2 regions of the Abyssisolibacter fermentans genome follow, and region 1 is predicted to be linked to the other one. Evidence: a T-box and tRNA genes for the amino acid it is inferred to sense, from the RefSeq annotation. Region 1 holds a T-box; the other holds one or more tRNA genes.
What was found. The T-box of region 1 lies ahead of serS (serine--tRNA ligase). A T-box ahead of a tRNA ligase gene usually reads a tRNA of that ligase, here a tRNA-Ser.
Positions count from the first base shown of each region.

Region 2: it encodes a tRNA-Ser, which carries the amino acid that the T-box ahead of serS (serine--tRNA ligase) is inferred to sense. The anticodon was not compared.

Region 1 covers NZ_LOHE01000032.1:36,530-45,027, reverse strand. The annotation lists gene AYC61_RS02470 (UPF0182 family membrane protein) at 1-1,153, shown strand, start outside; gene AYC61_RS02465 (hypothetical protein) at 1,347-1,538, opposite strand; gene AYC61_RS22235 (transposase family protein) at 2,026-2,334, shown strand; gene AYC61_RS02460 (radical SAM/SPASM domain-containing protein) at 2,940-4,196, opposite strand; gene AYC61_RS21955 (hypothetical protein) at 4,727-4,849, shown strand; gene AYC61_RS20945 (hypothetical protein) at 4,876-5,070, shown strand; T-box leader at 5,595-5,782, shown strand; gene serS (serine--tRNA ligase) at 5,849-7,123, shown strand; gene AYC61_RS02450 (MerR family transcriptional regulator) at 7,431-8,231, opposite strand.
Region 2 covers NZ_LOHE01000075.1:9,184-17,681, reverse strand. The annotation lists gene AYC61_RS14535 (M20/M25/M40 family metallo-hydrolase) at 1-681, opposite strand, end outside; gene speE (polyamine aminopropyltransferase) at 706-1,557, opposite strand; gene AYC61_RS14525 (AraC family transcriptional regulator) at 2,202-2,657, opposite strand; gene recR (recombination mediator RecR) at 2,950-3,549, opposite strand; gene AYC61_RS14515 (YbaB/EbfC family nucleoid-associated protein) at 3,847-4,182, opposite strand; gene dnaX (DNA polymerase III subunit gamma/tau) at 4,236-5,891, opposite strand; RNA gene ffs (signal recognition particle sRNA large type) at 6,078-6,342, opposite strand; tRNA gene AYC61_RS14500 (tRNA-Ser) at 6,353-6,446, opposite strand; gene AYC61_RS14495 (MgtC/SapB family protein) at 6,660-7,331, shown strand; gene AYC61_RS14490 (ABC1 kinase family protein) at 7,333-8,498, opposite strand, start outside.

The DNA of each region.
Region 1 (8,498 bases):
AAATTCTGATAGTAAAATCATACTAAACAGAGATATACATGAAAGAGTTGAAAAAATAGCACCTTTTATTGGTTATGATGGAGATCCTTATCTAGTTATTAATGAAGAAGATGGAAAGCTATACTGGATTATAGATGGATATACAACAACTAATAAATATCCATATTCACAAAAATACAAGAATTATAATTTTAATTATATTAGAAATTCAGTTAAAGTTGTTATAGATGCTTACAACGGTACTACTAAGTTTTATGTGTTTAATGAAGAAGATCCTATTATTAACACATATAAAGAAATTTTTAGTGACTTATTTGAAAGTAAGGATAAAATGCCGAGCTTTATAAAAGTTCATACAAGATATCCTCAATTTTTATTTGATATACAATCAGATGTTTACAAGGTATATCATGTAGATAATCCTATGGTTTTCTATAATGGAGAAGATATTTGGGATAAGGCTGAAGAAATATATATGGAAGGGCAACAAGAAATAGAATCTAACTATTTGATGTTTAAAATTCCAGGTGAGACTAAGGAAGAATTTTTAATAACAGTTCCTTATACTCCTAAAGGTAAACCGAATCTAACTGGATTATTTATTGCAAGAAATGATGGAGATAACTATGGAAAACTTTTACTATATAAGTTCTCTAAAGAGAAAACAGTACAAGGACCAAATATGATAGAAGCAGTTATAGACCAAGATTCTAATATATCTCCTCAATTAACACTATGGGGACAAAAAGGTTCTAAAGTGCTTAGAGGTAATCTTGTTATTATACCAATAGAGAATTCATTATTATATGTTGAACCTATATATATACAAGCAGACACAAATAATAGTATACCCCAAGTTAAGAAGGTTATAGTATCATATAAAAATAAAATAGTAATGGAAAATACATTAGATGCTGCTTTAGCTAAGGTATTTAATTATAAGCAAGTAATACCTGATGATGGGCAACAAATTCAACCTGGTGAATTACCAGATATTACGGATGATTTTGAGACATTAATAAAAACAGCTAATGAATATTTCGAAAAATCTAAAGAAGCTTCACAAGCCGGAGATTGGGCTAAATATGGTGAGTATATTAAGAAGCTTGAAGAAGTGTTAAACAAATTAAACAGTATATCAGTAAATCAATAAATATAATAAAAAAATCACATACTCAAGAAGTATGTGATTTTTTTATAAAATAAGTTGCAAAGCTAATTAATGGTTATTGCTTTTCTAGCTAAACAGCTATTATCATTAGTAAATGATGATAATGGATTTTGATATATTCTTTTAAAAACTAATCAAAATTAAATATTCACAGACATTAATGTTATATTTTTAATCAATGAGCATATTTTTTTGAGCGTACTTCTTTAATTGTAAGAGAATCGAGTTCTTGTGATTTTTTTACAATATCATCTTTTGCAATAATTTTTTTCTCAATAAGTATCTCTATTATACTAGCTATTGCTAAAGTATTCCTATAATCTATTTCCTTAAGTTCGCTTAATTGAGCCAATAAGTTGATTTTCATTTTGTTACCTCCATACTTCAAAGTTAATATTGATATTATTGTCATTATGAATTTATATATACAATAAAACTTGGATTTATAAAAAACATTGTGTTTAGTATTGATATAATTTAATTTATCGATATATGATATTACATTTATTCTTTATATTAATATAAAATTTTTTGGTGAAATTAATTTAATAAAATTGAAATTAAAAAGAACTTTATGCTTAAGTTTTTTTTAGAAGTTTAAAAATTATATTTTGATTAAAATAAATAACTGAAATTTAGATTTAAAATTTTAAAAATATGCACGGCTATCGCATGAAAAAAATATTTTTTGCGAAATCAAAAAGGAGTTTGTAAAGTTATCAAGAATAATACTAAGAGAGGGTAAAATCCTAATATCTTTGGAGAATTAATATGACAACAAACACTTTTACAGAATCATTTGAAAATATAACTGATTTTAGATAACTATGGAAAATAAAACATAAACTCATTATATTTTATTCATAGCAGTAGTAGCTACTATTGCAGGTGCAGACAATTGGATAGATGTTGGTGATTTTGCTGATGATAAAGAAGAATGGCTAAAGAAATATATTTCATTAGAATATTTAACTGACGATTTATCTAATAAAGAAATTTACATAGATTCAGAATATACCAATTGGTATATAGCAATTAACAAAATTACTCTCAATAAAAATATTATAAATATAACTACTAATTATAATAATACTTTTAATAGTGAGAAACTAGTAATACTTAATGAAAATGAATTTGAAAAAATATTAATTTTAGATATCTAAAAGATGATAAAATTATAAATAGAGAAATATGAAATTAAAAAAAAGATATATGCGGTAATTTTCTACCAAATATAGATTAATTAAAGTTATAAAATTTGATGAGTATTTAGCTACATTAATTAATTTAGATGGTTTATATTCAAAACAATCCAATAAAAAACTATGATACTTTAAATGCATTAACAAATACTTATATTAAAAAAAGTAATTACGATTTCTTTACTTTAAAACTCACTTTGTTCATATTGTCATAAAAACGCTCCTTTCTGGCTTGAATTTTATTTAGATTCTTACCAGAAAAGAGCTGATTTTTATTTGTTCACAAAGTAATTTACATTACTGTAAATTACTCATTGTAATATTAGGTGGACATAATACCACATGCCTATAACAGCTGCCATGGTGGACATAACAGGTTTCCGTCATAGCAATATTTTATAGCATTTTCGTTAGCTTTGTATGTTAAAAATTCATTTTTATCCAATTTTTTCACCTCCTTTACGATATTTTTATTAGTGAGTAAAAAAAATATGTAATGGTTTTCAGCAAAACCAAACCTCTCTAATCAGGTAACCTTGCAGCAAATTTTATTATTTTATAATTTGTTAAATACAATTTTCTTTATAATATCTTCCCATAGTGTCACATATATCTTTCATTTCCAAATCAATTCTATTTAAATCTTTCTGCCATCTTTTCATACCTCGTGCAAGCTCATTAAGATTACATATGTCTAGTATATTTTCTATCTTTTCATCTTCTATTGACCCCATAGAAAAAATTTCATCTGGTACAAATTCACACGGCTTTATATTTCCATATTCGCTTATACACCATTGATAGATTCCACCACCACAGTCAAAACAATGAAACTCTTTAAAACTGTTATTACTGCTACTTTCGTCTTTATCTTCCCATTTACCAATATGAATTTTATCTTTGTTTTTTTCACATAAATTACTTATAGTTTTAGCAACTTCATCTTTTTCATCACTTGATAATATTATTTTATTCTTTAATGTAATCGCCCTACCAAATGGTCTTAACGTGCCAAATTTTAAAAATTTCACATCATGTTCTAAAGCTAAGTCGACAATATCTTGCAATTTATTTTTATTATTTTTTGTAACAATAGTCGAAATAGAAACTGGTATACCTGCTTTTACTGCTACATCTATTCCATTCATAGTAGCATTAAATGATCCATCCAAATTTGTAAAAGCATCATGCTCTTTAGGAATATTAGAATACACAGAAACTTGAATATCTTTAACCTTTTTGAAACAATCAATATTATTTTTATTTATCAATACAGCAGTTGTTGTTACTGTAGTATCAAAGTTTTCCCCGCAATAATCTAATACATCTAAAAATCTATGATAAACCATTGGTTCTCCACCAGTTAATTGTATTGACATTGCTTTTCCTTTTAAGTACTTAAGCGTGTCCATTAATTTATCATAATTTATGAAAGTATTATTTTCTGTACTACAGCTTTTAAAGCAATGTTTGCAACTCATTATACATTTATTGGTTAAACTCAAAACAAGATATATCGGTATATTTTTAGTTTTTATTCCGTTCTTTTTTATAATGTGATTTTTAGGATTCTTACTAGTTTTAATTAATAATGATTTACTTTCAATGAATTCTTCTAAAATACTACTTATTTTTTCAATATCCTCTATCTCTAGTTCAGTTGATATTTCATTAACTATTTCATCTTTAGTCCTTATTCCATCGATTTTTTCTAACATATATACTTCAATATTGTTTAACATATATCTTTGATTATCCCTAAACAATATGCCATTCTTATTTAAATAATGTAATATTGTATTTTCCAATATATATGGATACATAAATTTTTCTACAGAAAAAGTTCTTTCTGTAACTCCTCCTATCTGTTTTTTAGTGAACTCTCACTCCACTTGTTTCATTCATCTCCAACTTATAGAAGATGGGAGATAAATGATAGGTACGTAATAATTAATACTATTTTCCTAGATTATTCATATAACCGTGGATAATAGGATTATTATTTTTAATTATAAGCTTTTAGTAAGCTTAAAAAATAGCGAGTTGTTATATATAAAACTTAATTTTTTATGAATAATCTTTGAAGATATCAAAAATTTAACATATTTAAACTTTATAATGTAATTATATCACATTTATTGTAACTATGGTACAATTTATCTTAAAATGTATTATATGTACAATTATTATTTGACAATCTTTTTTATATTATTATTTAACTTGAAAAACCTTCTTGTTATATAGATCTTTACTAAGAAGGTTTTTAGTTACATTTTACTTAATTCTGCTCATTCCATTAACATTGCGAAACTCCCACTGTAAATCAATGCAACGTCCCTATTACACCATTTCAATGTTACGCTATGGGCACGCAAAAAAAATAGCTGAGAAAATAATAAAAAAAGAAGCTAATTATGTTTTAGCTTTAAAAGGGAATCATGGTACATTTAATAAAGAAGTAAAAGATTATTTTTAGATGCCATAGCTAAAAAATTTTAAAATATGAATTACAGCAAAAAAGTTACGCGAGAAAAAGGTCATGGACGAATAGAAAAAAGGGAGTACTTCCAGACTGATGATATAGACTGTTTTTTTGTAGAAAAACATTTTTGGAAAAACTTGACTAGTATTGGTATGGTAAAAAGAACTGTTACAACAGAAAAAAATAACAGAAGAGAATTTTTATTATATATCTAGTCTCAGTATACCCCAAAATGCAGAGTGTGACTTATTTGAAAAAGCAGTAAGAAATCAATAGGGAGTAGAAAGTTGTCACTGGATTTTAGATGTTGTTTTTAGAGAAGATAATAGTAGAGTAAGGAAAAATAATGGCGCTGTAAATCAATCGATGTTAAAGAAACTCGCTTTAATATATATTAAAGAAGAGAAAAACTGCGAGAAAAAAATTAGCTTGCGACGCAAGAGATGATAAGCTTTTAGATGATATAGTTGGAATATAATAATATGAGTTGAGATATACTTTTTATAGTGTAAATCGGTTAGTAAATTAAATAGGTTTATTTGTTATACCATTAAAACAATATATGTTTTAAGTTACACAAATAAAAAAAAATCACATCAAATATTTAACAGAACAAGTCTATTTTTGAAAACTTTATGTAAAAGTTTTAATTAGAATATATTTTCATTCGATTGCCGTTAAAAATATGTATTTATACTTGAAAAAAAGGATATAATATGCTATAATCAATTCCAAATTAATAAATATACTGATAGGAATAGTAGATAATATAATCTTTTAAGAGAGTTAATGGTTGGTGTGAATTAGCATGATTAATTATCGAATCCATCCTAGTATTAGATGTATACCATTGCATGGTTTATAATGCACTTAAGTGAGCTATTTGCTAAGTAGGGTGGCAACGCGGGAAAAACTCTCGTCCCTAAGTTTTATTGGGATGAGGGTTTATTTTTTTATTTAAAAATAGATAATTATAAAAGGAGGTTTTTAATAATGCTAGATATTAAAAAAATAAGAAGTAATACTAAAGAAGTTATTGACGGATTAAAGAGCAGAAATGGTGATTATGATATCGAAGGAATATTAAAACTTGATGAAAGAAGAAGAGAACTACTACAGAATACAGAAAATAAGAAATCTGAACAAAATAGTGTATCAAAACAGATACCAAAACTTAAAAAAGAAGGAAAAGACGTGACAGAAATATTAGCTAAAATGAAAGATTTGTCACAATGTATTAAAGAACTAGATGTAGAGGTAAAAGAAGTTGAAGAGGAATTAAATAAAAGACTTTTATCACTTCCTAATATACCTAATACTAAAGTTGTTGTTGGAAATAGTGATGAAGACAATGTTGAGATTAGAAGATATGCTGAGCCAACTAAATTTGATTTTGAACCTAAAGCTCATTGGGATATTGGAGCAGAATTAGATATACTAGATTTTCAAAGAGCATCTAAAATAACAGGTGCTAGATTTTCTCTATATAAAGGATTAGGTGCTAAACTCGAAAGAGTATTGATAAATTTCATGTTAGATACGCATACATTAGAACATGGATATAAAGAGATATTACCACCATTTATGGTAAATAGGGATTCTATGACAGGTACAGGTCAGCTTCCAAAATTTGAAGAAGATGCTTTTAATATTCCTAGTAAAGATTACTTTTTAGTTCCAACAGCTGAGGTTCCAGTTACAAATATTCATAGAAATGAAATACTAGATGAAACTGATTTACCAATATATTTTACTGCTTATACTCCATGTTTTAGACAGGAAGCAGGTTCAGCAGGTAGAGATACTAGAGGATTAATAAGAAACCATCAATTTAATAAAGTAGAATTAGTTAAATTAGTTAAGCCAGAAGAATCATATGATGAGTTAGAAAAACTTACTGAAAATGCAGAAAAAATTCTTAAACTATTGAAATTACCTTATAGAGTAGTAGAGCTATGCACTGGTGATTTAGGATTTTCATCAGCTAAAACTTACGATTTAGAGGTATGGATGCCAAGTTATAACAGATATGTTGAGATATCTTCTTGTAGTAATTTTGAAGATTTCCAAGCAAGAAGAGCAAATATCAAATTTAGAGATGCTAAAACAAATAAAACTAGATTAGTTCATACGTTAAATGGTTCTGGTTTAGCAATAGGAAGGACAACAGCAGCAATATTAGAAAACTATCAACAAGAAGATGGATCAATTATTATTCCAGAAGTATTAAGACCATATTTTAGAGGTTTAGATAAGATTACTAAATAATCAAATTAATATTATATTTCTATAAATTAGTTTATTAAAGTAAATACAAATTTCATTAATAAAGCTAGTATATAAGAAAAAATAAATTTTTGAATTAACTCAATATCTGAAACTTACTGAAATAAAATGCTATTTTGATTAAGCTAATCACACTAAATTTAGAGTGATTAGCTTAACTATATATCATATTAATTAAGTATTTCTATAACTTTTTTGTTTATAATGAACGCTATAGATTAAACTATTTAATAAAGTTTGTTCTATAGCGTTTTATGTTCTTTTATGCTAGAAATTCATTATATCTTTTCTAAATTAATACTTGTATTTCATAAGGACAGTTTTCAAATTTATAAGTACCGTTAGGTATAAATTCTTCAGCAATAATTAACTTAGGAGTTAAGTTGTTTTGTTTAATATAGTCAATTAAAGGTGTAATATCATAATTATCAGATAAAATTTTTGAGCTGAAACAAACATAAACTCCTTCAGGAGCAGTATATAAATATTCTGTTTCAAAACTTGGAGGTTCACCTACAGTAACTGTAGACTGTAAGAAAGTAAGTTTACCATTTAAAAAATCATTACTATCCAAAATATATCCGTAAGGGTTTAATACAGATATATTTACAAATTGTGGTGAATTAATAATTTTTCTCAGTTCTATGTCTATACCTGATATACTAGTAATATTATCAAAAGGATGAGAAATATAATGGCGTTTTTTTATGTGTCTTACATAAACATTGTTATTCATTTGAACTATGTCATAATAAGAGAAATAATTTTCAAGCATATCTAGATTTTTTTTTAACATTTCGATTCTCTTTGTTTCAGAATCAAGATATTCTCTTTGTTTTCTAAAAAATTCTTTTAATTTGGTATTATCTTCATCATATATAATATCTTTAAGCTCATTTAAAGGTATATCCCAATATTTGAATTTTTTAATCTTATCTATAATTAAAAATTGGCTGTAACTATAATATCTATAACCATTTGTTTCATCTATGTATGCCGGTACAAGTAGACCTATCTTATCGTAATATCTCAAAGTTTTAATAGTAATATTATTAATTTTTGAGACTTCTCCAATAGAATATAATTTCATATTTAATCCTCCATAAATTATGTAGATAGTTATCCAGATTATTTATATAACTCTTATGATATGCTGTATATTTCTGAATTATGAGTATAGAACTAAAATACATTTATGTAAAAGTCCAAACTCATTCGAATGAGTTTCATTAATAAAGAGTATTTAATTTTTCTAAATAATTTGAGCTTATATATTCTAACTTTTGTTTATCTTAGTTTACTTGTTTTAGATAAATTTTATGAAAAAATATAATTTTATTTAATCATAATATATTCG
Region 2 (8,498 bases), on a different contig from region 1:
AGGTGTATACATTCCAACTGTTCCTAGATGAATCCACCCATCTCCCTTGTTTAACTGTGTAATGGTAGGCTCACTGTCAATACAACATAAAAATTCAAAACCTTTTTCTTTCATATCTTCAACAAGTTCTAGTGCCTTATGTATACCACATGCATTATTCTCTTCATCCGCTACAGCTAGATATAGAATATTTACATCTAGATTCTCTGTGTTTTCAGATAGCTCTGCGACAAGTCCAGCTTGAACTGCTAACCCGCTTTTCATGTCCGCAACGCCTCTACCGAAAATCCAATCTCCAGATTCTAAATCTTCTCTAGCTTCTTTAGAAATAACTGTTTTTGCAATTTTTTTTGTATATGTTTCTGGATAAAAAGCTACATCTCTTAAGCTTCCACACACATCAGTATCTACAACATCAAGATGTCCCATTAAAATAATCGTATTTGGTGTTTGTTTTTTTGCTCTTACAAATGCACATAGATTGGATCTTTTAAGTCTATCTTCTTCAATTTTCTGCAAAAAAAGATCCTGTGGATTTTTTTTAAAGTATGTAAGCTTCTTGAGTTGATCGTATATAAATTTAGGGGCAAGCTTTTCGCCATCTGAATCCGTTACACTCTTGACCTCACAAAATTTCATTAAAAATGAATAAATCTCCTCTTTTGTATTTTTAAGAGGCATTTTTTCTCCTCCTTGTATCTAATTTTACTCTGGATTCTCAACCATTTTTTTTACATAGGTTGGAAGTATAAATGAACCAACATGAATACCTGTATTATAATATTTTGTTTCCAATCCAAGAGCTTTCCATATTTCTGGTTTAAAATCCTTTATTGGATCATATTTTTTAGATGCAAAACCGAAAAGCCAGTGACCAGATGGATAAGTTGGCATATTATATTGATAGACCTTACTTATAGGAAATAAGAATTTGATTTTCTTTACAGCTTTTCTCATTTCTTTGGCATTTTTCTCATAAAATGGACTTTCACATTGATTAACCAATATACCATCTTCACTTAACAAATTAGAACAGCATGTATAGAATTCCATGGTAAATAATCCTTCTCCCGGTCCTATTGGGTCTGTAGAATCTACGATTATTAAATCATATTTTTCTTTTGATCTTCTAACAAATTCTATCCCATCTTCGAAATAAAGTTGTACTCTTTCATCCTTTAGCTTGCTAGCTGTAAGAGGAAGGTATTTTTGACATGCCTCTACAACCATACGGTCAATCTCTACCATATCAATTTTTTCTATTCCTTTATATCTGGTCAGCTCTCTAACTGTACCTCCATCACCACCACCAATGACAAGTACTTTCTTTACATCTGGATTTGTTGCCATAGGAACATGAACGATCATATCATGATAAATAAATTCATCCTTTGATGTTAGCATGACAATTCCGTCAATAATTAAGAATCTTCCCATTTCATCACTATCAAATATATCTATTTGCTGATAAGGACTTCTCCCAGTAAATAATTGTTCTTTTACCTTAATTGAAAATCTAATGTTTTCTGTCTGAGGTTGTGTATACCAAAGCTCCATTAAGATACCTCCCTTAATAAATTTGTTTATTATATGGACTGATATTATAAATAATCTAAACAATTTAATTCTTGTACATAAACTGTTTATTATTTTTAGACAATATCAATTTATATTTTTCCATATGTATTTCATTTTATACATTATAAAATATTTATATTACTTTATCTATTGGTAATTTATTCTTGATATATCACTAATATGAAAAATTAATACCCCTTACGCGCAAGGTTGTTAAGTACTAATAAAAAGTCACGGCTATTTATGAGATTTTTCTCATCTATAACCATGCTTTTTTATAAGAATTTATTTTTTGTTATATATACGTCAAATAAAGTCATATCAAAAATAAAATAAATCTCTATCATCAATATCCCTAAAACCCTTATAAAATCAACAATAGCTTTATCCCTTTTCAGTCTCTCTGCAAGGTGGTCAATTGTTGTTCTTTTTTATTTTATCTTTATGTTTTTCCATTTGCTAATGTTTTAGTAAAATATGATTTAATATAAATTGCGTAAAAAATATCGCCAATTCATTTTTGAATAGGGCGATATTTTACTCTAGTTATTAATATATATTAATAACCCATCATTACAATACATGTATCTTGCTGACAAATTGGAATTTATCTAATTACTACTTTAATATACAGGTACACAAATTTCACAATTATGCTTATTAACCATTTGGACTATATACCTTTCGATGATTGGTCTTGTTTCATCAAATTGATATCCTTGCCTTGATAATTCTGGGAAAATATCAATCCACGCTTTTTGAACTGCTTCTGCTGTATGATTTATTTTAAAAACAGCATATTTCCCTCCAACAATATTACCTTCTTTTATATAGCCGTCAGTTACCGAATAGTCATTTGAAACAACAATGCAGGTATCATAACGACAGTTTTTAGGTTTAGTAGTCTCAGGATTATCCTGAGCAATTCCAAGGATTATGGATTCGTCATTAAATAAATGGTTAATTTTTGCCCATTTTTTTAATTCTTTCATTGTTTTAACATTATTAATTCCATAAGGACCAATTTGCCTTATATAAGCAATCCGATATGGTGGCATATTTTCAATCGTAATATCCATAATTTATTTTCTTCGCCTCCTCTAAAGAATAAATAACTTCTTCATTACAAGATTACTACGCTTTAAAATAGAAAGCAAAGAATTTTTTAAAAATGTTAAATTGCTATTTATCTTTTAATTAGCGTTTCATTTTGTTTTTCTATTACTCTATTTTTAATACTTCTTCCTAATAAAACAAAATTTAAAAAATCATGGCTTTAAGAGAGCTTTCGCTCATCTCAAACCATGATTTTTAAAATCACTTTGTTTATTTGATATAAGTTTTTTGTGTTATACATATTTATATATAAAGTTATATTTCTCTTCTACCGTGCAATGCTTTAGATAAGGTTACTTCATCAGCGTACTCTAAATCTCCTCCAACTGGTATGCCATAAGCAATTCTTGTCATTTTTATTCCTGTTGGTTTAAGCAGTCTAGAAATATACATAGCTGTAGCTTCTCCTTCTATCGTAGGGTTTGTAGCTAATATTAATTCTTTGACTGTATCATCTTGAAGCCTTACTAGTAACTCTTTAATTTTAATCTCTTCAGGACCTATTCCATCCATAGGAGATATACTCCCATGTAATACATGATAAAGACCTCTATATTCTCTGGTTTTTTCCATCGCTACTACATCTTTTGGTCCCTCTACAACACATATAGTTGATTTGTCTCTCTTAGCATCTGAACATATATTACACGGATCTTTTTGAGTTAGATTATTGCATATGCTACAATATTTTATGTTTCTTTTTGCATTTACTATTGCATTAGCTAAACTCATTGCTTCCATGTTGCTTACATTTAAAATATGATATGCTAATCTTTGAGCTGTTTTTTTTCCTATACCAGGAAGCTTAGAAAGTTCTTCTATCAACATAGCTATAGGCTCAGCATAATAATCCATTTTTTCACCCTTTTTCTATGTTTTATAAATCAATTTTGCTTACTAAATTATGGGGTTTTTATTCATTATAATTGTTGATATTCTAATCTATTTAACGGAAATGATTACTTTATTTTAGTTTAAAGATTATTTCCTTATAGATTAGTAAACTTTTTGATTATACTTTAACTCCTATTCATTCTTCCTAGGAGTAAGCGGCGATATGAAACTCCTACTCATCCTTCCTAAGAGTAAGCGATTCACATAAAATCAAAGATTTTAGTTCTCTGCTCAAAATCAAAGATTTTAGTTCTCTGCTTAAAATAATCCTGGTATATTCATTCCTCCTGTTACTTTACCCATTTCTTTACTTACCATTTCATCAGCTGCTCTTAACGCTTCATTTACTGCTGCTAATACTAAATCCTCTAACATTTCTACATCATCTGGATCAACAACGTCTTTGTCAATTTTGATTTCTAATATTTCTTTTTTTCCATTGGCTTTTACTGCTACTGCTCCACCACCAGCACTAGCTTCTACTTCTCTTTCTTCAAGTTCTGCCTGCATTTTAGTCATCTTTTTCTGCATCTGTTGTACTTGCTTCATCATATTACCCATATTTGGCGTTCCTCTAAATCCACCTTTAGCCATATTTTATCATCCTCCCTATTTTTTTCATACTAATTATTAACATGTTTTGTTATTTATTTTATCTCAACTATTTCTTCACCAAATAATTGTTTGGTTTTATTTATTAGAGATTTATTATTTGCTGTTTCTTTTTGTTTCGTATACGTTTGACCTTCTATTATATATTTAACTGTAATATCAGAATTTAGATTTTTACTTAAAAACTCTTCTACATATTTTTTATTGTCTTCCGTATTTAATGCATTTTTAAAAAATTCATTCTCTTTATTAAACGATATTACTACTGTGCTATTATACACATCTACTAGCTCTCCATTGCTAAGAAGTGTAAATATTTTTATTTTTTCCTTTTTCATTTTTTTTATTATATTTTTCCAGTCTTCTTTAACATTATTTATGTCTAAATCTAAAATCTTATTGTTTCCATCAAGCTGTTCTTTTTCAATTGTTTCTTTTGAACTATCTACTGCCACCTTTTCAACTTCTGGTTCGTTAATAGGTTTTTGTATAACATTTTTTTCATTGGAAGTAATAGTAGTTGGAGTAGTCTTAAACTCCCCACTTGCCATAGTTTTTTCAATCTTATCTATTCTACTGATTATACCCTCAAATGAATTGTCAGCTTCTGGATTTAAAATTTTTATTATAGTTACCTCTAAAATTACTCTTGGTTGTGTAGTTTTTTTGATTCGAACTTCTGCTTCTGATAATAAATTTATTATCCTTTCAATTGAACCTACACTTATATTACTGCATTGTTGTTTAATCCGTTGTTGATTATCTATAGATAAATCAATTATATCACTTGGATTATCAACTGCTTTACAAATCAATATATTTCTAAAATGCATTATCAAATCTTTGATAAACTGTCCAATATCCTTACCATCATTTATTATATTATTTATATTTTTTAATGTACTATACAAATCTTGACTAATAATACTATCACTTATTTCAAAAACTGCATCATTGTTCACAGCTCCCATAATAGATAATACATAATCATATGTAAGCTTTTCTCCTGTTAATGATATGCATTGATCTAATATGCTAAGTGCATCTCTCATAGCACCGTCGCAATTTCTTGCTATTAAGTTTAGTGCTTTTTGCTCAACATCACAATTTAACTTTTGGCATATATCATTCATGTTTTTTACTATGTCATTTGTATTAATTCTTTTAAAATCATATCTTTGACATCTAGACAATATTGTTGCTGGTAGTTTTTGCGGCTCGGTTGTAGCTAATATAAATATTAAATATTCAGGTGGTTCTTCTAACGTTTTCAACAATGCATTAAATGCACCCTTTGAAAGCATATGAACCTCGTCTATTATATATACCTTATATTTCCCATTTGAAGGAGGGTATTTAACTTTTTCTTTTAAATCTCTTATATCATCAACGCTATTATTTGATGCTGCATCCATTTCAACCACATCAAGATTTGTACCATTGAGTAAGCTTAGACAAGTTTTGCATTTATTACATGGATTGCCATCTACACTATCTGGACAATTCACTGCTCTTGAAAAAATCTTGGCTGTAGATGTCTTCCCTGTACCCCTTGTCCCTGAAAACAAATATGCATGAGCAGTATTGTCTTTTATTATTTGATTCTTTAAAATTGTTACTATATGGCTTTGTCCTAATATTCCATTAAAATCTTTAGGCCTAAATTGCCTGTACAGTGCTTTATAACTCATAATATCACCCTTATTCTCAACGATAAGTATATTATCCCAAATTATTCAGAAAAAATCAAATACTTATAAGTAGAGAATTAAACTATTTTTTAACTAAAAAAAGCATATATCTTGTCTTTACTGTTATGTATAATTAATATTATATGCAAAAATAAATCCATAACAAAGGTTATGGATTTATTTTAGCCGTACACCTGGTATTGACATTTCACTCCAAGCGTTACCTAAGCAGTTAACTCAAATCAGGCACCCCTGCGGCACACGAGAGTGTCTACTTACCGCTGCTTCCTTCCGGACCTGACGGGGTTCATAGATTCTCATTGCGCAGGACCCAATCATCAACGCCACTTACTTAGGGCAGACCTTACAGTAAAATGCCTCAACCAGGAATTCAATCCTGCTATAGCGGATTGCAGGTTACAGGGCACCGCTACCTCCCCATCTAGTACGGCAAACTTTACTGGCGGAGAGAGAGGGATTTGAACCCTCGAGACGGTATTCGCCGCCTACCCGCTTTCCAGGCGAGCGCCTTCAGCCAAACTCAGCCATCTCTCCATAAATTATTGAATTATTTATATAGTCTAACGAATATTTATTATATCTAAAAATTTGGTCTATGTCAATGAAAATCGGCTGTTAATTTATGTAAATAGGCAAAGTTTTCATTATATCTAGGCAAAATCAAAGGATTTTATTATTTCCCTTTATCAAAACTGAAATATATGACATAATATAATATATCTTATACCTTTACATGGGAGGGTTTTTATGCTTAATATAACTTGTATTTCAGTAAGATTACTTATGGCTTTAGTTTTGGGTGGTTTGATAGGGTTACAAAGAGAAGGTAAAAATCGTCCTGCTGGTTTTCGAACTCATATACTTGTATGTATGGGGGCAGCACTTATAATGCTTTGCGGTATATTCCTTTTTAATAATTATAGCAGTTTTAGCAATCTAGATCCTGCTCGTCTAGGGGCTCAAGTTATAAGTGGTATAGGTTTTTTAGGAGCGGGTACTATAATTAAAGAAGGATCTACTGTAAAGGGATTAACCACCGCTGCTAGTTTATGGGCTGTAGCAGGTATAGGTTTAGCAGTTGGTAGTGGTTTTTATATAGGTGCTATTATTGCTACACTTTTAATATTAATTACTTTAATAATATTTTCAAAATTTGAGCCATATATTAACCAATCTAAGATATATTCATATATAGACTTAAGTACGATTAATATTCCTGGTCAAATAGGAAAAATAGGTACCGTATTAGGAAATCTAAATATTTCAATAGATAATATAAGTATGGAAGAATCTAGCAAGAACCATTTGTCTTTAGAGCTGACTATTACTAATCCACTAAAAATACCTAATAATACTATTGTTAAAAATTTAGCTCAGATAGAAGGTATTCAATCTATAGAAATTAACCATACCAAATAATTTACATTTTCCCTGAGCGTATCATAGAAATTACAAGCCAAATCCCCATTAATCCTGCACTTAAATAACCTATTAATCCAAAAAATGACATGTCATATATTTTGGGTCCGGCATTCGCATTTATTACTAAAGATGAACCTATTACTATAGATGAAATTATAAGACTTACAACTACCCTATTTATCATTTTGCTTATTCTATATACACTTCTTTCTAATCTTAAATGTTCAAGTTTTATTTTTAGTTTACCAGCGTTTAATGTATTTAGAACCTCAAGAGTTTTAGTTGGTAGTTTTATAGTATTTCTATAAGAAGTGTATACTGAGTTTAACTGCTTTATAATTTCTTTTTTGATATCTTTATTAAATATCAAATTTGATTGAATATATGGTATTGCTACGTCCATTATACTCATATCAGGTGCTAGATGCTCTATAACACCTTCCAAAATCATCATGCCTTTGACAAACATCATTATACTAACTGGCATGGCTATATTATTATTTTTTGCAGCTTTTGTAACATCATTAATTATTTGTACTACATTTATATTTAACAATGATTCATCTATATATTGGCCGTATATTTCTTCTATATCCGAATAGAGTTTGCGTATGTTTATTTTACCTCTCTTGATACCTATTTTAAGTACTGCATGTGTCATTTTTTGAATATCTCTTGAACCTATTGCTAATAAAAGATTATTGAAATCTTTTTGCATATCTTTGTCCATAATTCCTATTGCACCAAAATCAAAAAATACTATTTTTCTATTATTAATAATTATATTTCCTGGATGAGGATCACCATGAAAAAAACCATCTTCAAAAACTTGTTTTAAAAAATTATAGGCTAATTTTGAAGCTATTTCTTCTAAATCATATCCTTCTTGCTTTAATTTATTTATATTAGTTATTTTTATACCATCAATATATTCCATAACTAATATGTCATAGTTACTATATTCTTTGAATACCTTTGGACATTTTATAAGTTTAGAGTCTATATTGTTTTCGTAAAATTTATCCAAATTTTGTGCTTCTTTATTTAAATCAAGTTCTTTCTCTATAATATCAATAAAAAAATCTATAGCTTCTTTTATATCAATTATATGCCCTTGGGGTGTTAGTTTAGCTAATATAGAAAATCTCTTAAGTATCTTCATAT